DNA from 3 places in the Aeribacillus composti genome. Region 2 is predicted to be linked to each of the others. Evidence: riboswitches for the same ligand, from Rfam matches in the RefSeq annotation. Region 2 holds a riboswitch; each other region holds the start of a gene.
What was found. Region 2 has a riboswitch for cobalamin ahead of metE (5-methyltetrahydropteroyltriglutamate--homocysteine S-methyltransferase). Riboswitches for the same ligand answer to the same signal wherever they lie in the genome.

Region 1 (6,439 bases), 1.5 Mb from region 2:
TACCCTCTTCTTTCCATTCTTTGTTTCATTAAAATAAAGGCAAAGCTGGGAGCGCCGATTAAAGCCGTGATCACACCGATCGGAAGTTCTGTCGGCGACACGATCGTTCTTGAAACGAGATCCGCCAAAATTAAAAAAGCGGCGCCAAAAATGGCGGACAGAGGGAGAAGATGGCGATAATCACTTCCCCAAAGCAGCCTGTTTACATGCGGGATGACAAGACCGACAAACCCAATCGTTCCGCTGATGGCAACGGCCGCACCGGCTAAACAAGAGGATGATGCTAAAATAAACAGCTTTCTCCTTTTTACATGGACCCCAAGCTGCTTCGCCTTTTCTTCGCCAAAGGACAGAGCGTTTAATTCTGTTCCGTTTACAAAAATCAAAATGGACCCGATTAAAAAAAACGGCAAAAGCATCAAAACGTATCCCCAGCCGCGCATCGCAACGCTTCCTAACAGCCAGTTGACAATTTGTCGCAATTCTTCTCCTGTCAGGGCAATCATCAACGAAATGAAAGCACTTAAAAAGGAACTTAAAATAATTCCGGTCAGCACAATGGTTTCAATCCTCATCGTTTTTTCAATGAAATTGGCGAACAAAATCACAGCCAAAATCGTTAAAAAACCCGTAAAAATGCTGACAACCGGCAAAGTGAATGAGCCGAAAAAAGGAATTTGAATGCCGAAAAAAAGAACAAGTACAGCACCTAAAGAAGAACCTGATGAAACACCGAGCGTATAAGGATCTGCCAAAGGGTTTTGCAAAAGCCCTTGATAACAAGCCCCCGCCATTGCAAGCGAGGCTCCGACAAGTCCGGCTAAAACGACACGAGGAAGTCGAATATCAAGCACAATGCTTTTCATGCTTTCATCAATGTCCGGCGCCAAACCAGTATGAAACAGTTGATTGAAAATTATTTGGAAAATATCCTTAAACGTGATGTGAAACGTTCCGATAGAAATTCCTAAAAAGACGGAAAAAATAAGAAAACAAGCGGTCGCCGTATAGGCGACCACATGTTTATTTTTTGTAGACATCCGGATAAATTGCTTTCGCAAGTTCTTCTACTCCTTCAACCAATCTTGGGCCTGGGCGGCTCACCAAGTCGGAATGCACATCGTAAACCCGTTTATTTTTCACCGCTGATACATTTTCCCATCCTTTGCGTGCCAACACCTGGTCAACAGCTTTATCGACGTAATAGCCGTATGTCGTCACAATGACGTCTGGGTTCAGTTTTACAACGGCTTCTTCCGTCATTTGCGGCCAGCCTTCTTGATCGCCCGCTGCATTTTTTGCTCCAATGATCGTTAGCATTTCATCCATAAACGTTCCTTTTCCAGTCGTATAGATTTGTGGTGCGGGATTCACTTCGACAAAAACAGACACTTTTTGATCATCCGGAATCGTTTTTCCTTTTTCTTGAATATCCGCCAGTTTCGTTTTCATCTCAGCCACAATATCTTCGGCTTTGTCACTTGTCCCTGTAATTTTGCCGATTGTCTGGATGGAGTCATACACTTTATCAAATGATTGGGCATCTTCGACTACAAAAACATTTATTCCCGCATCTTTCAGCTGCTTCAGCCCTTCCTGCGAGTTATGGGCGCTGGAAGCATGCGCTAAAACAAGATCCGGTTTTAAAGAAATAATTTTTTCAACATTAAATTCCATCCCGCCAACCTTTTCTTTGTTTTGAACATCTTCCGGATAGTTGTCATTATCACTTACACCGACAATTTGTTCACCCAACCCTAAAGCATAGGCAATTTCAGTATTGCTTGGAATTAGCGAAACAATCCGCTCCGGTTTTTCGTTTACCGTCACCTCATTTCCTAAACCGTCCTTGACCTTCACCGGAAATTGTGAAGCCGTCTCTTCCGTCTTTTGATTGCTTTTGTTTTCAGACGGCTCTGATGTATTTTGTTGGCCGCATCCAGCCGCAATTCCAAATAGAAGTAATAAGGCTAAAAATAGTGCAGATAGTTTTTTCATCATTTTCCTCCTCCAATAAAAAACATCTTCTTGAATTCGATAAGAAGATGTCTGAAAACGTACATATGTATTGTTTTCAAACACCTCCCTATCCGCGTAGGGTTTTAGGTGTGCTCAAACAGGCAGGTCTCCTGGCTCATGGTCATCGCTTCCTGGACCTTCCCGTTGAAACAGTGGTTTTCCCAGGTTGCTCCCATTCACAGTGGCGGGACCGCGTTGGATTTTCACCAAACTTCCCTTTTAAGCTGGCAGCTATGTGCCGGCACCTGTTTGCTTTTTGGTATAATGTTATGACGAAATGTATTATACATGATTTGATTGAATTCTGGTAGGAAGAAAATGCAAAAAATCGACAAATTGACCTAAATGTTTTGGATTTCGATACAGTTTTCGCTAAAAATAAAATTTTTTTGAACTTCCTTTCCATTACTTGAATAAAATACTGTAGATGAGCAAATTCACTAACATAAATTTACATCCGAACAAAAAAGGAGACATGAACCCGATTCCTTGATTAGAATAGATGTGTCACCAAACCATTCTCAAGGAGGTTCATGTCTCATGAATAGACTACCACATCACCAAGGAATCGACAAGTTTTTCGCAATGTTGGGGCTGGCCCTTTATTTCTCTAAGCCGGTCATGAAGCATCTCGTTCATATTATCGATGCGCTGACAACGAAAGGATTTGTGGGAACCTTGACCGATCTGCATCATGAGAGCTTTCATCCCAACCATCGAACGACACTGAGCCATTTTTTCACGAAAAGCCCTTGGGATGAAGAAATCTTGCTTCGCAAACTCCAGCAGTGGATGCTTCGTCATGTGGAACGAACGGCCAAGCGAAAGAATCACCCCATTTTTGTTTCGATCGATGATACGATCTGCCGAAAAACGAAGCCTTCGTCACAGGCGAAACACGCTATTGAAGGGTGTAATTGGCATTATTCTCACGCGGACAAAAAGTCGATTTGGGGACACTCTCTCGTCTGGCTCATGGTTCATACGATGACGCAAGCCTTTCCCTTTGCGTTTCGCCTCTACGACAAGGCGGATGGGAAAAGCAAGGGTCAATGGGCCATCGAGATGCTTTCTTCTTTGGATGTGCACGGTTCTGTTTATGTGCTGATGGATTCTTGGTACCCATCGAAAACACTCGTGGAAGCCTGCCTGAAAAAAGGATTCCACGTCATTGCGATGCTCAAGACGAATCGGGTTCTTTATCCAAAAGGCATCGCCATCCAAGCCAAACAGTTTGCCCGCTATATCGAACCGAACGACACCCATCTCGTCACGGTGGGAGAAGAGCGTTATCGCGTGTATCGCTACGAGGGAGCGCTGAAAGGTCTCGATGATGCCGTTGTGTTGTTGGCTTGGAAAGCCGATCAGCCGATGACACCTGAACATCTTCACTGCGTCTTGAGCACCGACCGGGAGCTAAGCGATGAAGAGATCTTGCGCTACTATGCCCAGCGTTGGTCGATCGAATGCTTTTTTCGACAAGCGAAAGACCAGCTGAAGCTCGATGGGTACCGCGTTCGTCAACGTCGGGCGGTGAAACGGTATTGGATCTTGGTGCAACTCGCTTATGTGTACAGTATGGTCGAATCCAACAGCGATTTCTCTACCGGGCTTGACTTCCTTCGAAAGAAGAAAGGACATAGCCTCGTGGAGTTTATTTACGATGCAGCGAAACAAGATATTCCCATTGATGTCGTTAAAAAACAGCTTCATGTGGCATAAGGGGTACTCCGTTTGTCTCTTTTTACATGGTAATTATTGTAATGAAAATTGCTCAACTACAGTAAAATATTTGCAGACAAGCGAATTGGATGTTTGAAAACGAAGGAGGATATTGCAGTGACAACCGTTCTTTTAGACCCTGGCCACGGAGGAAGCGATCCCGGCGCAACCTATAGAAATTATGAGGAAGAAGATTTTACGTTGACTATTGCCCTCTTGGCAAGACAACATTTACTTGAACATTACCAAGTCAACGTGCTCATGACGCGCACAGACGATCGAACAGTCGGTTTGTCAGAAAGATCATCCATGGCTAATCGAGAGAATGTTGATTTTTTCTGTTCCATTCATATTAATGCCGGCGGAGGAACAGGTTTTGAAAGCTATGTTTATAACGGAGGGGCCTCTCCAAGAACGATCCAATACCGGTCCGTCATCCATGATCAAATTATGAGCGTCATCGGTCCGAAATATAGCGTAAAGGATCGGGGCAAAAAAAGCGCCAATTTTCACGTATTAAGAGAAACAAAAATGCCTGCGGTTCTTTTGGAAACATTGTTTATTGACCATTCGAATGACATCAAACTTTTAACATCGTCTGACTTTATGAGCGACTATGCAGCAAGCTTAGCCGATGGAATCGGAAAAGCGCTTAATTTGCCCAGAAAGTCGACACGCACCACCCCAACTCCGCAGCCATCGCCCGCTGCAGGCAGCAGGATGTACAAAGTCATTGCCGGTTCCTTTAAAAACCGAGAAAATGCAGAAAAGCTGATAAATGAACTGAAAGGAAAAAATGTTGATAGTTTCCTTTCCGCTGCGATGGTGGACGGAGCAAGTTATTTCCGCGTTCAAACAGGAGCATTTAAAAATTTGCAAAATGCAAAAGACCAGTTGGCAAGGCTTGTTCAATTAGGATACAAGGATGCATTTATATTAACCCCTGCAGAACAAGGAACGGCACAATCAGGCCAAAAGACAGATTCATCCCGTTCATCAACACCTCAACCGAAAACCCCTTCTCCCGATTCAAGGGATATCCCTATTTTAGGGGAAACGCTCGTATCGGGAACAATCTTGGATTTATATGTAGAAAAAACAAATCCTAGCGCACCTCAGCTGGGCGATTTGTATGAACAATTAAGCAAATCCTACGGAATTCGCGGCGACATCGCATTTGCACAAGCAATTCATGAAACGAACTATTTCCGTTTTACGGGAGTAGTCAATCGCAATCAAAACAATTTTGCCGGAATCGGAGCTACCGGTCCAAATGTTACAGGAGCAAGCTTTTCCACTCCGAGAGAAGGCGTTCTTGCCCATCTTCAACATTTATATGCATACGCCACAACGAAGCCTCTTCCAGCCGGGTTCCCCCTCGTCGATCCCAGATTTATTTATGTGGAACGAGGTTCTGCCCCGACCTGGAAAGATTTAAATGGGAAGTGGGCCGTTCCCGGCAGCCGTTACGGAGAAATGATTTTATCCATTTACCTATCCATTTTGCAGTTTGCAATTCAACAATTGAACGCTGCTCAATCAGCCATAAGCAAACAAATATAATCTGAATTCCAAAAAGATGTTGTATAAAAATGAAAAGATTATCAAAAATACAAAGAGAGCCAACTTCCGGCTCTCTATTTTATTAAAATGCTTCTGGTTCAAACGTCTTGCAATCAGTTTCCTTTTGATTTTTTGCCGTTTTTCCTGAATGACTTACGACATAAATGGCATCAGCTGCACATTTATTCCCTTCCGCCCAATATTTGCAGTTATTTACCTCACACAAAACGTCCTGCGCCATGTTTGTCACCTCCCAGTTATATATTTTCCTTTGGAAAGTGATTTGATACTTGTTTTGGTTGTGAAATGTCCATGGCAATATTTCGAATCGTAAAGGCAATCGTTTTTGCATGTTTTGTTGGCTGTTTAATGAATTCATGATTATCATGTCATTGTAAGCCAAAATTCGATTTATTTTGTCGATGGACAAGCAAGGTGATCTGCTCCATACCAAAAGGTGCCTCAGAAAAAGAAAATGCAAACATTTGTAAACGCCTCAAGTCCTCCAATTGCTATGCAATTTCACTCATCCGTAACTTTCATTTAGTGATTTGGAATGACAAAAGCCGCCATTTGCGGCGGCTTTCTTTTATTTGGCAAAAATGTGATTACCGATCACTACATGTTGTTTTTGCCGGAAAACGATTCCATTTGGCAAGATCCATAAAGCTTTATTATCTTTTCGACAATCCGTCTTCTGTCCATCATGCAGCAGAAAGCTCTATTTTTCAAGAAAATCGAGGCAAAAAACAGGTTTCATCAATTTGGCAATTGTGCCGCCTCCGCTTTTGCTGCAAGCATTCGGGCTCCCTTTTCAGTACACAATTTCCTTATTTTTGCTGCTTTCTTCGCTGGTTGGCTGTTGTATCCATTTGTTTGTTCTTTTGTTGAGAAAGAAGAATCGCTTTGGTAGGTAAGTTCGCTTTTGCAATGAAATAAAAAAGGACATAGTCGCTTGATGCCTTGTCCTCATTCCTTTTTATTCATTTTTTCAAAACATCATGGTCGACGTAACGCTCGCCGTTCAGCTCACTAATAACATTGATCGCAACTTTGGCGCCGTCGCCGGCAGTGATGATCGTATGTACGCTGACACCTGCAGCTGTACCCGCAGCCCAAATTTCCGTCAACGTTT
Region 2 (6,439 bases):
ACCTTCATAAACAAGTTCAACCATTTTTGTTGTTGTGCCGGCATTTTCGATCCCTCTCAAATCAGAAATGTTTTAAATTTTCATAAAAAACCGACTTAATCGATTCAAAAAATAATTGAGTTGTAAATGAACTTTATCACATTTTTATCGAAATAAACTTTAATTCAAAAAACAGTCAAGAAACGATAAATTTTTTGTAAAATTTTTGCCACGAATCTGACACAATATAGAGAAATTCCGTTTTTTCAGGGAATCTTCTCTATATTTTCCAAATAAAAGCTGATGGGAATGTATTTTCGAGGGATGTACATGAAGAAGCTGAAAAATGACGTTTTCATCTGTTTTCTTGAACCGATGTATCATTCTAAATTTGCCAAGTGAGGAAATAAGCAAAATGAGTTAGCAGCCGAGTCAGGGGAAAAATAAACAAATTCATGCTGAAAGGAAGAGTTCGGATAAATGACTTACATACAATTTTCTGTTCAAAAATAAAGCTCCTATCTTCATAAAATCGAGATAGGAGCTGAAGCTTTAGTTTAAATTCAATCCTTTTTTCTGAACAAATTGCTTCATGTACATTCTTGTCGGATTCGAAAGCATGCGAGCCATTTGACCAGTCCAAGTATCTTTGCGAATCCCGTTTGTTCGCTGATCATAATAATTGGATACTATTTCATTATATTGTTCAAGCTCGCGCACATATGCTTCTTGATCTTGCTTATATTCTTCCTCATGATAAATATGCTCAAAAGGTATTCTTGGTTTTTTCGCCGTTTCTTTTGCAGGGTAGCCGACAGTTAATGCAAAAAGAGGGATGACCTTGTTTGGAATTTTCAACAGCCTCGATACTTCTTCTAAATTATTGCGGATGCCTCCGATGTAGCAAATGCCGAGTCCCATTGACTCAGCCGCCAACGCAGCATTTTGAGCGGCCAGTGCAGCATCAATGAGAGCTACCATAAATTTTTCAGTGCTCCTCAATGAATCTTCTACATTTTTGCCTTCCATTTCACCAATGACTTCATGACGGTGCAAATCAGCGCAAAAAATAAATAAATGTCCGCTCTTCTCTACGTAAGCTTGGTTTCCTGCCAGTTCAGCGAGCTTTTTTTTCGTTTGTATATTTTTCACCCCGATAATGGAATAGGCTTGCATGTAACTTGAAGTTGAAGCGGCTTGGGCGCATTCGACAATTAATCGGATTTGCTCATCTGTCAAAGGCCGATCCTCAAAATGACGAACGGAACGGTGATTTAAAATGGTTTTGATAATATCGTTCAACATAATCATCCTTTCTATGATCTCACTTATTTTTTGAAAAATCACACTTCTTCCAATCCAAGTATTAACATGAAAATGCTGCTCTTTCAAATGATTCGTATTGAAAAATACGTTTTTTACAGCTCCTTTTTCAGTGAAGGCTCCAAGCATCTAATTTTACCATCGTATCTCAAACTATTCACTGCAACGATCCTGTATTGTAAACAACAAAATTTTTCAAATTTACGTTATTAGAAAAATTAAATTTTAAAAACGACCCTATAAACATTTCGCAATTTGTATGCGAATTTCTGCTTCTGTCCATTGATTTCCCAAAATAGGGCAGCACTTTTCTGAACCTAAAAAATAGGGATTGAAAAAACAAAAAAAATCATCTATTCTGATAATTATAGTTTCATATAGTGTTCCAAGCAGCAGGTGCGTCATATTGCGTCGGCAATATGCGCTTAAAAGGGAAGATTGGTGAAATTCCAACACGGTCGCGCCACTGTGATGGGGAGCTTTTGGCCATCATCCACTGTTTCAATTTTTGAAATGGGAAGGAGGATCGAAAGCGATGATCCTAAGTCAGGAGACCTGCCTGTTGTATGCACTGCCACCTACGCGTCATAGGGAGGAGTGATGAAGCCATGTTGAGATTTAAGCCCTTCATGTATCTCAACACGAGTTAGAGTCCACAATTCCCTCTTTCACGCGTAAAAAGAGGGTTTTTATTATGTGTTGAGATACAAATCAAATGGGGGTGTCATTATTGACATTAATTAGTTCAAATCTTGGCTATCCAAGAATTGGTGAAAGAAGAGAATGGAAAAGAGCGCTGGAATCATTTTGGAACGGAAACATTTCAGAAAGCAGCTTGGAGGAAACATTAAAAGATATACGTCTTCTCAATCTGAAAAAACAGAAGGAAAAAGGAATAGACCTGATTCCTGTCGGAGATTTTTCATTATATGACCATGTCCTCGATACTGCTTTTATGTTTGGGTATATTCCTTCTAGATTCCAGCATATGGAGCCGACTTCATTAAAAACATATTTTGCAATGGCTAGAGGCTCTGATGAAGCAGAAGCAATGGAAATGACCAAATGGTTCAACACAAACTACCATTATATTGTTCCGGAGCTTGAAAATAAAACGCCGGCGTTAGTAAAGAACCGTCTGCTTGAACTTTTTCAGGAAGCGAAAAACGAGCTGAATATTGAAGCAAAACCGGTTTTGCTAGGTCCAATTACTTTTTTAAAGCTGGCAAAACAATACGATCAACACGATTTTCATAAACATTTGTCTGCTTTAATTCCTGTTTACGTCCAATTGTTGACGGAACTTGCTCAGGCCGGTGCGAAATGGGTGCAAATTGATGAGCCGATTCTTGTACAGGAGCTGGATGATTCATCGATTCCTTTGTTTAAAGAGGTATACGATGCTTTCCACAAAGCGCTTCCTTCGTTAAATATCATTTTGCAAACATACTTTGAAAGTATAACCCATTATCAAGAAATCGTGTCTCTTCCTGTCGCTGCAATTGGCCTGGACTTTGTACATGATCATGGCGTCAATCTGTCGAACATCAAAACGCTCGGCTTTCCGAAAGACAAAATTCTCGCAGCTGGTTTGATCGACGGACGCAACATTTGGAAAGCATCCTTAGTATCAAAAGCTAAGGAAATCGATGATCTTGCGCAATATGTAGATATTAATAGATTGATCATTCAGCCTTCATGCAGCTTGCTTCATGTACCTGTCACAGTTCAAAACGAACAGAGCTTGCCGTCCATATTGAAAAATGCTCTTTCCTTTGCTGATGAAAAATTGGATGAAGTAAATGAACTTGCTCAATATGCAAAAGGAAAAAGAACGATCGATGATTTAAAACAATATGACCGCTCTTATACGGATTTTATCCATTCTTCCTTTCGGACAAATGAGAAGGTTCAAGAGGCCACCAAAAATATCGGAGCATATCCAACGAAACGTGTGGATTATACCGAACGGCAAAAACTGCATAAAAAAAGATGGAATCTGCCGATTTTACCAACTACTACGATCGGAAGCTTTCCGCAGACGAAAGAAATCCGGCAAATCCGCTTAAAATGGCGGAAAGGCGAATATACAAACGAGCAGTATGAATCGGTCATCAATAATGAAATAAAAAAATGGATTGACATTCAAGAACAGCTCGGTTTAGACGTATTCGTCCATGGGGAATTTGAACGGACCGATATGGTCGAATTTTTCGGGGAAAAATTAAATGGAATTGCTGTTACGAATAACGGCTGGGTGCAATCATACGGGTCACGATGCGTGAGACCGCCGATTATTTACGGAGATGTAGCATTTGATCAGCCGATGACCGTAAAAGAAAGCGTATATGCACAATCACTGACAAGCAAGCCTGTTAAAGGGATGCTGACAGGACCTGTCACGATCCTAAACTGGTCATTTGTGCGCAATGACATCGACCGTATAAGCGTTCTTCGCCAGCTCGCCCTTGCCATTCGCGAAGAAGTGCTAGCTTTAGAGAAAAATGGAATAGGCATGATTCAAGTTGATGAGCCTGCATTACGTGAAGGATTGCCTCTGAAACAATCAAAACAAAAAGAATATATCGAAGGAGCTGCTGAAGCCTTCAAGCTCGCCACCAGCTCTGTTCGCCCGGAAACACAAATCCATACTCATATGTGCTATTCGCAATTTGAGGATATCATGGAGGCAATTGATGACCTTGATGCGGATGTCATTTCTATTGAATCTTCCCGAAGCCATGGAGAGCTTGTTCATGCTTTTGAAACGTATCAATATAAAAGAGAGATTGGCTTAGGCGTATATGACATTCACAGCCCGCGAATTCCATCCGTTGAAGAAATGGCAAAAAATATCGACCGCGCCTTAGCAGTGCTTGACGTGCGCCAGTTTTGGGTTAACCCTGACTGCGGCCTAAAAACAAGATCAGTGGATGAAACGATTAGTGCTTTAAAAGTCATGGTCGAAGCTGCGAAAACCTATCGAGAAAAAATAACTGCTGCACAAATTTAAGAAAAGTGTAGGCCGATTCTCTCAGCAGTCAAATCCCGATAAAACCGGCAGAAATGTCAGTTTCTATACTTTCATTTAAAAAAGGAGCCTTGCCGCTCCTTTTTTACGTTTATAAAAGAACTCCCCTTTCGCCGACTTTCAAAAGCCGAACCTACATGTAAATATTTTATATCCACAAAATCTTATTGAAAAAAAATGTTTCACATCGTTTCTTTCTTCAGTTGAGCTGCACTTTCCTTAACATCATCCGCTAGACAAATGGCAGAAATGACGGAGATGCCGTCTGCTCCGCTAGCGATCACCTGACCGGCGTTGGCGATGTTGATCCCGCCAATTCCGACAATAGGGATGTCGATCCCTTGTTTGCGCATGCTTTCAATCAATTTTGGACCTTGTGGCTTTTTTGCATCCTCTTTCGTGTTTGTAGAAAAGATTGGCCCCACACCGATATAATCAGCGCCTTGGACAACCGCCTTTTGCGCCTCTTCAATTGTATGTGCAGAAACGCCTAAAATTTTGTCACCGATTTTTTTCCGGACAAGATCAGCCGGTTCATCCTCTTGCCCGATATGAACGCCGTCTGCATCTAGTTCAATAGCCAGATCAACGTCATCGTTGACAATAAACGGAATGTGATGTTTTTGGCAAATAGCCTGCAGCTCTTTTCCAAGCCGCCATTTTTCTTCGCCTGTTAAAGCCCACGCACCTTTTTCACGGTATTGAAAAAGCGTAATTCCGCCTGCAATCGCCTCTTCAAGCACATCAGCAGGCTTCCTTTTGCAGTTTACACTGCCCATAATAAAATACACCTTTAGCAGCTCCCGCATTTTATTTGCCGACACTCGCGCCATGTTTATCACCTTTGCTTTATTTTTTTACAAAAGACCCTTTTTTCAGCAACTCGTCTCCCGTCACCTTTGCCAGCTGGTTCAATAATTCAATTTGAAAGCTTCCAGGACCTTTTTCTTCCGTTAAATCAAATGCGATTTCTGCAGCGACCCCATAAGTGACGAGGCCGGCTACTGAAGCAGCAAGAAAGTCCTTTTCAACGGCTGAAAAAGCACCGATAATGGAAGTCAATAAACATCCTGTTCCGGTAACTTTTGTTAAAATTGGATGGCCGTTTTGAATCAAATACGTTGTCTTCCCATCCGTTGCCACGTCTTCTTTTCCGGTAATGACTGCAACTGTATTCAGCTCTTCGGCCGCTTTTTTGGCCAGCGAAACAGGATCAGCAGCTGAATCCGCCGCATCCACCCCTTTCATTGCAAGCTTTTCACCTATCACATTGGCAATCTCAGGTGCATTCCCGCGAATAACTGAGATGCGGACCTCCTTTAATATTTTCCAAACAGCTTCCGTCCGGTAAGGGGTGGCTCCCGCACCGACAGGATCTAAAATGACTGGAACCCCGTGTTCATTCGCTGATTTTCCTGCAATGATCATTGCTTCGATTACTTCAGGGGATAATGTGCCAATATTTAAAACGAGCGCGCCGGATATTTTCGCCATATCCGCAACCTCTTCCTTTGCATACGCCATAACCGGAGAAGCGCCGATCGCCAGCAAACCGTTTGCTGTAAAGTTGGTGACGACGACATTCGTAATGTTGTGGACGAGAGGATTTTGGGCGCGAACCTTTTCTAGCGCCAAAATCAATTGTTCTTTATTCATTTTCTCACTCCTTCTAGAAAGCTAAAGCACCTTGTCCAAGCTGCAAAGTGCATCATGTATTGGAAATTATTCCAATAACTTCCGTAATTCCCCAACAAATTCGAACGATAAGACAGAAGAATTTGTATTTTCAGGTTGATGCCAAAAGTTCTGAACCTGCTTTTTTATGATAATTTCTGCCAATCATTATACTCTCTTTTTATTTACAATCCAAATTTTCGTCTTCTTCATGAAAAATTTGCTCTTTATACGCCTGCAATTGTTCATTTTAACATGACACTTTTTATGATATAATTTCAAATAAAACAATCATTTCGAATCAATATGCATGTTATTGAAAGAATATACATCTTTCATTTATAATAGACCAGTGAATGTCGAAACGAATTTCATTCTTTGATTCATTTATAAGGAGGTACTTATGAAAAAATATTTTAGCAAAATAATTGC
Region 3 (6,439 bases), 710 kb from region 2:
TATTATACCATGGTATGGAAAAATGGGATGCTTAGGTCCCCAAAAGGATAAGCTCTTTTAAGAGAAAGTATTTGCGAAAAATTCTTTCATAGCATTCCTTTTGGTTTGGCAGCAGATAACAAAAAGGGCAGTCTCTGCTGCCCGTTATCATGAGAACGTAAATTTTTACAACTCATCAAAGCCGTTATCAATCGTGTTGACTTTTGTATATTGTCTCGATTTTTGTTCAAAGAAGTCTGATTTTCCTAAGTCCACTTCTTCATAAGCCCGTATCCATTTCAAAGGATTTGTCCGATAGCCTTCAAAAGGACGTTCGAATCCCAGCTGATTGGCACGGAAATTCGCATAAAATTTAATATAGCTCTCCACATCTTTTAAATGCAGGCCTTCAATGTCATTGCCGATAATTACACCGGCCCATTCGATTTCCAGCTCGGCTGCTTTCATAAATGTTTTCGAAACGAATTGTTTCAGTTCATCTGTATCATATTCAGGATATTGCTTCAGCACCGCTTTGAAAATTTTTTCAAACAAACCTACGTGTATTTGTTCATCACGGTTAATGTAGTTAATCATCGTGCTAGTGGCTACCATCTTTTGGTTTCTGGCTAAATTATAAAAGAATGCGAAACCGGAATAGAAAAATAAACCTTCCAGTATGACATCAAAGACGATCGATTTCAACAAATTCTCCACATTCGGATTTTCTGCAAATGCTTTATACCCGTTGGTGACAAATTCATTTCGCTTCCTTAAAACCGGTTCGTTCCGCCAATATTCAAATACTTCATCCTGTACGTTTTTAGGCACGATGCTTGAGAGAATATACGAATATGAATGGTTATGAATCACTTCCTGCTGGGCGAGCAAAATCATTAAGGCGTTTATGCTCGAGTCTGTAATATAATCGGCAACTTTTCCGGCATAATCGGTTTGAATGCTGTCTAATAAAGCTAAGAGGCCGATAATTTTTAAAAATGCGTCCTGTTCTCTTTCTGAAAGCTCAGGAAATTGCTTCACATCTTGAGCCATATTGATTTCAAAAGGTGTCCAAAAGTTTGCGAGCATCCGTTTATATTTTGGATATGCCCACGGGTAGGCGACATCATCCCAATTGAGCACGTTGGAACATTTTCCGTTCACTATTGCTGTTGAACGGTTTGGTGCATCAGGATCCATAATAACTCGTTTTGTTAATGTTTGCTCCATATTAATTCCTCCTTAACTTGCACATGATTCACATTCATAAATGTCGCTTGATGTCGAACGGACATAATACGTTGTTTTCAATCCGGATTTCCAAGCAGTCAAATGAAGCTCCAGCAATTCTTTCGCTTTGATCGTGTTTAGAACGTAAAAGTTGAACGAAATGGACTGGTCAATATGTTTTTGACGCACCGCATTTTGTTTAATGCTCCATGTTTGGTCGATCAAATAAGCGGATTTATAATACCAAGTCGTTTTTGCATTTAAGTCCGGAACAGTAACTGGAATTTTGTAGTCTTTCTTTTCCTCTGAATAAACTTTTTGGAAAATTGGATCGATGCTTGCTGTGCTTCCGGCTATAATGGAGGTCGATGCGTTCGGTGCGACCGCCATTAAATAGCTGTTGCGGATGCCAAAAGTCTGCACCTTTTCCTTTAATTCCTGCCATTTTTTTGACGTATAACCGCGGATCTCAAAATATCGGCCCGTATCCCACTCCGAGCCTTTAAAGAGAGGGTATGCGCCTTTTTCTTTTGCGAGCTCCATACTCGACTGAATGGTTAAATACGCAATTTTTTCATATAATTGATCGACAAATTGGACTGCCTCGTTACTTTCCCATGCAATTTCCTTTAGTGCAAATAAATGATGCATGCCAAACGTTCCAAGACCGATTGCACGGTATTTTTCATTTGTAAGCTTCGCCTGTAATACCGGAATGCTGTTTAAATCGATGACGTTGTCCAGCATCCGCACTTGAATAGGGATTAATCGTTCCAGAACATTATCAGTGACAGCCCGTGCCAAATTGATGGAAGAAAGGTTGCAGACGACGAAATCGCCGGGCTTTTTCACAATGACAATTTTTCCATCTTCGACATATTGTTCTTCAACAGTTGTTGAGCTTTGATTTTGCGCAATCTCTGTGCATAAATTGCTGCAATAAATCATGCCGGCATGCTTGTTTGCGTTTTTCCGATTCACTTCATCACGATAAAACATAAAAGGCGTTCCCGTTTCAAGCTGGCTGATCATAATCCGTTTCATTATTTCAATCGCAGGCACTTTTTCTTTAGATAAGGATGGATGATTCACACACTCAAAATATTTTTCCCGAAAGCTGCCGTTACCTTTTTCTTCATCATAAAAATCTTCCAGATTGAATCCCATGACTTTGCGAACTTCGTGGGGATCGAACAAATACCAGTCTCCGCGCTTTTCAACTTGTTCCATAAATAGATCAGGAATGCATACACCTGTAAATAAATCATGGGTGCGCAGCCGTTCATCTCCGTTATTTAATTTTGCATCAAGGAAAGCGAAAATATCTTTATGCCAAACATCCAAATAAACGGCAATTGCTCCTTTTCTTTGGCCGAGCTGGTCGACGCTCACCGCCGTATTATTTAATTGCTTCATCCAAGGAATGACACCTGATGAAACTCCTTTGAACCCCCGGATATCGCTTCCGCGGCTTCTGATTTTCCCCAAATACACTCCAATGCCTCCGCCGCTTTTAGAAACATTGGCAATATCAGTGTTCGAATCATAAATGCCTTGAAGGCTGTCGTCTACCGTATCAATAAAGCAGCTTGAAAGCTGACCGACTGATTTTCCTGCATTAGCCAATGTCGGTGTTGCAACCGTCATATATAAATGGCTCAATGCCCAATACGCTTCCTTTACAAGATGCAAACGTTTGGATGGATGCTCTTTCATCATTAACGTCATAGCGATGATCATAAAACGTTCCTGTGGAAGCTCAAATGTTCGTTTATGAAAATCTTTAGCTAAATACCGGTCGTAAAGGGTCCTTAATCCGATGTATGTAAACAGCTTGTCCTTCTCAGGATCAATGGCATTTCCCAGCTCCATAATTTCCTCTTTTGAATAATGCTCTAGCAAAAGAGGGCTGTAGATTCCAAGATCGGTTAATGTTTCGATTAACAAATAAAAATCGCCGTAGCCCGGTTGGTTGTAATTTCTGTTTTGGCTCGCTTCATGGTAAATTTTTTCAAGAAATACGTGTGCAGCTAAAAAAGTCCAATCCGGCTCACTTTCCGAAATGTTTGCTAAAGCTTCAATAATCAGCAGGTTTGTAAATTTTTCAAGATCATCAATCTGCTGGTATTGTAAGGTTGTCAGCACTCTTTCGCTGTATTCATGAAAGGAAAGGGACGGAAACTTTTCTTCAAGCTGCCTTAGATAAAGTTCCAAATCGCTCCTGTTAAAATGATTTTGAAAAACCTCGTATAGATTTAATGCTTTCGTAATATTCATCAAACATCCTCCTTATCAAAATAAAAAACCGCTCAGGAAGCTGAGCGGATCAAACGATGATTAAAAAGGAGGCAGTTTACAAGGCGAAACTACTCCATTCAAACCATCGTTTCATCTTCCCAACCCCCGAAGAATTAGAAACGTTCGGACAAAGGCAGGTCTCCTGACTCGTGCTTCATCCTACTTTGAATCCTTCCCATACGAAACGTACAGTGGATTATTCATTTCGTAGCACTCACAGTTGCGGGGACAGTTCCGGATTCTCACCGGATTCCCTTTTAAGCTGAAAACAGCACCTTTGTCGTTAGGTTTTCAATATATAGTATTTAATTGTTTTTTATTACACAATATATAGATTTTGATGTTATATATTCATCATAATCGTACTTGGCGAAAATTGCAATAAAAAAGTGAGGCTGATTGAAATTTTGCAACCTCACGAAACAATTAATGAAACTGAATATCAATTTTCTTTTTGTTGTTTTCGGTTTGTTTTGGAATACGGATTTCCAAAACGCCATTTTTATATGTCGCGCTCACTTCTTCTTCTTTTACATTTGCCGGCAATGCAACAGCGCGGTGAAACCGCCCGACAAACCGTTCGCGTCTATGCATTTCTTCTTCCTTTACTTCTTTGCTTCTTTGAATTGTGCCGCTGATCGTAAGAACGTTGCGATCAAGATGAATGTCAACGTCTTCCTTTTTTTCAAGGCCGGGCAAATCACACGTAACAATTACTTCATTAGCAGTTTCATGAATATCAAGCCGGGGGGTATTCATAGTCTCAAAGTTTTCAAAAAAATGCGGGAAGCTTTCAGAAAAAACGCGATTCATGTTTCGTCTAAATTGGTTGATCTCAGAAAAAGGATCGTAAGGAATGAGAGCCATATGATTGTTCCTCCTTTGATTTTTTTACAGAAAATATTATTTGTGTTGGGAAGAGAAATATACATAAAGCAAAATTCCAATTATTGTTTTCAATGTCCGGTGTATCCAAAGTTATTTCGGAATAGAGCTCTTTCAGATTTTTACTATTTATAATCGCCTTTAAACATGTTTTTCGTCAACAGTAATCTTTAGTTTTATAGAAAATATTTCATTTTCGAATATTGAATTTAACGAATTTGAATAAATTTTAAAAATTAATTGAAAAAATTGTTGATCATCTATTTTTAATTGCCGATATATACAATGGACACTAATAATGAATTTTGAAGGGGAAATCAACCAATGTTTAAAAAAAGAAAACAAGTTCCATCACTTTTTGAAAAACAAGTAGATCTTCAACAAGTAAAACTTGAAGTGACTGATGAAAAATATCAAAGACAATTAGCGATGGTTGGCCTGACAAAGGATGATCTTATTTGTACTCTTATATTAAAAGATGCGATTGAAGAAAACATAAAGTTTATTATCGATGCATTTTATGATGCTCTCCATCAAGAACAATTTTTGATTGACTTAATTAATAAATACAGCTCGATCGAAAAGCAGAAGGAAAGATTGAAAAAACATGTGCTGCTTATGTTTAGCGGATCCTTGACAGATGAAGATATAACAAGAATGAAGCGGATTGCTGTAGCCCACGTCCGCATTGGATTAGATACGATTTGGTACATGAGTTCATTCCAGCAATTACAGAAATCTATTTTTTCCGTTGTTGCGAAAGCGTGTCCATCGAAGGAAGATTATCATAAAGCGGTGGTCACCATTGCAAAAATGTTAAACTTTGAACAGCAAATTGTGCTGGAAGCATATAATGAGGAGTATTTAAAAAGACGGCAAAAAATCGAAAAGGAAAAACAGGAGCTTCATGAAAACATCGCCCAAACCTCCATTCGTCTTGCTGATCTTATTGAATCAGCCAATTCAGCTATACAAAAAATTAACGAACGATCCAAACAATTTGCCTTAATTGCAGTTGATCGTTTTGAAACAGCGGCATCAACCGAAGCAGAGGTCAGTTCAAGGAGAGAAGACTTGAATTTTCACTCCGGTTTAATGGTCAATATAAAAGAACGGACTGATGATATTGCTTTAAAAATAAAGTCGCTTGAACAAACTTCTGAAAAAATTAATCATGTCGTCTCGATTGTTACTTCTATTGCTGAACAAACTAACTTGCTGGCTTTAAATGCCGCAATTGAATCGGCGCGCGCAGGGGAATACGGGAAAGGATTCGCTGTTGTTGCTAGTGAAGTGAGAAAGCTGGCGGAAGAAACAAAAAATTCCGTGCTTGGCGTTTCCAATTTAATTGAGGAAATCAGAGCGAAAATTAACGATACCGCTTCATCTATTGTGGAAGTAACAGAGCTTACAAGCAATGGTTCGCAAAGAATGAAAGAGATGAACCAATTCTTCGACAATATTTTGTATGCCTTCGACAAAAATAAAGAACAAACTGAAAAGACGAAAAATGAACTCGAAAACTTTGCTGAAATCATTGATGATATAACAAATTTCATTGCGCAAATCAATGAGACTTCAGAACATTTAAAAAAGCTGGCCAATCATATATAAATTCTTTTTCAGACGCTTGAGCCCCATCATTCCGAACTTAGGAGAGATGGGGTTTTTATTGGTACTGAACCATAAATAGATAGATGAAAAGGAGGGCGGCCGGGAGATGTTTGCTTCATAAATCACCATACCGCCTGTACCGTCGGCAAATCCGCTTGTTGCAAATGTTTTTCCTTCTTTTTCTGGATGAATCACAAAAAGCTGAACAAGTACTTTGGTTCTGTACAAATTTAATAGTACGAGGATCTATAAAAATTGTTTGCGCAGTTCTAACATCGTTATCGTTTTGCTTGGAGATTAAAAAAATAAGGATATATGCTCGTATATTGAACATATATCCTCATATTCTTCCAAATGTTATGTGGTGTTTTTCTATACCCCAAGATATTTATGTTGTATTTCATTATTTTTCATTAATTCATCTGGGCTGCCC

Region 1: it holds a riboswitch for cobalamin, as region 2 does, so the genes downstream of both, RI196_RS06620 (ABC transporter substrate-binding protein) here and metE (5-methyltetrahydropteroyltriglutamate--homocysteine S-methyltransferase) in region 2, are expected to answer to the same signal.
Region 3: it holds a riboswitch for cobalamin, as region 2 does, so the genes downstream of both, RI196_RS14575 (ribonucleoside-diphosphate reductase subunit alpha) here and metE (5-methyltetrahydropteroyltriglutamate--homocysteine S-methyltransferase) in region 2, are expected to answer to the same signal.

What each region holds. Positions count from the first base shown of each region.
Region 1 is NZ_CP134501.1:1,331,774-1,338,212, reverse strand. Features, by position in the region: gene RI196_RS06625 (FecCD family ABC transporter permease) at 1-1,061, opposite strand, end outside; gene RI196_RS06620 (ABC transporter substrate-binding protein) at 1,024-1,998, opposite strand; cobalamin riboswitch at 2,103-2,283, opposite strand; gene RI196_RS06615 (IS701 family transposase) at 2,560-3,741, shown strand; gene RI196_RS06610 (N-acetylmuramoyl-L-alanine amidase) at 3,859-5,304, shown strand; gene RI196_RS06605 (DUF1540 domain-containing protein) at 5,387-5,545, opposite strand; partial or broken gene RI196_RS06600 (FAD-dependent oxidoreductase) at 6,288-6,439, opposite strand, start outside.
Region 2 is NZ_CP134501.1:3,699,399-3,705,837, forward strand. Features, by position in the region: gene qoxA (cytochrome aa3 quinol oxidase subunit II) at 1-44, opposite strand, end outside; gene nfsA (oxygen-insensitive NADPH nitroreductase) at 532-1,281, opposite strand; cobalamin riboswitch at 1,680-1,879, shown strand; gene metE (5-methyltetrahydropteroyltriglutamate--homocysteine S-methyltransferase) at 2,018-4,315, shown strand; gene thiE (thiamine phosphate synthase) at 4,516-5,166, opposite strand; gene thiM (hydroxyethylthiazole kinase) at 5,183-5,989, opposite strand; gene RI196_RS17895 (basic amino acid ABC transporter substrate-binding protein) at 6,411-6,439, shown strand, end outside.
Region 3 is NZ_CP134501.1:2,991,395-2,997,833, reverse strand. Features, by position in the region: gene RI196_RS14580 (ribonucleotide-diphosphate reductase subunit beta) at 166-1,209, opposite strand; gene RI196_RS14575 (ribonucleoside-diphosphate reductase subunit alpha) at 1,222-3,486, opposite strand; cobalamin riboswitch at 3,623-3,801, opposite strand; gene RI196_RS14570 (Hsp20/alpha crystallin family protein) at 3,934-4,374, opposite strand; gene RI196_RS14565 (globin-coupled sensor protein) at 4,717-6,006, shown strand; gene RI196_RS14560 (ABC transporter ATP-binding protein) at 6,379-6,439, opposite strand, start outside.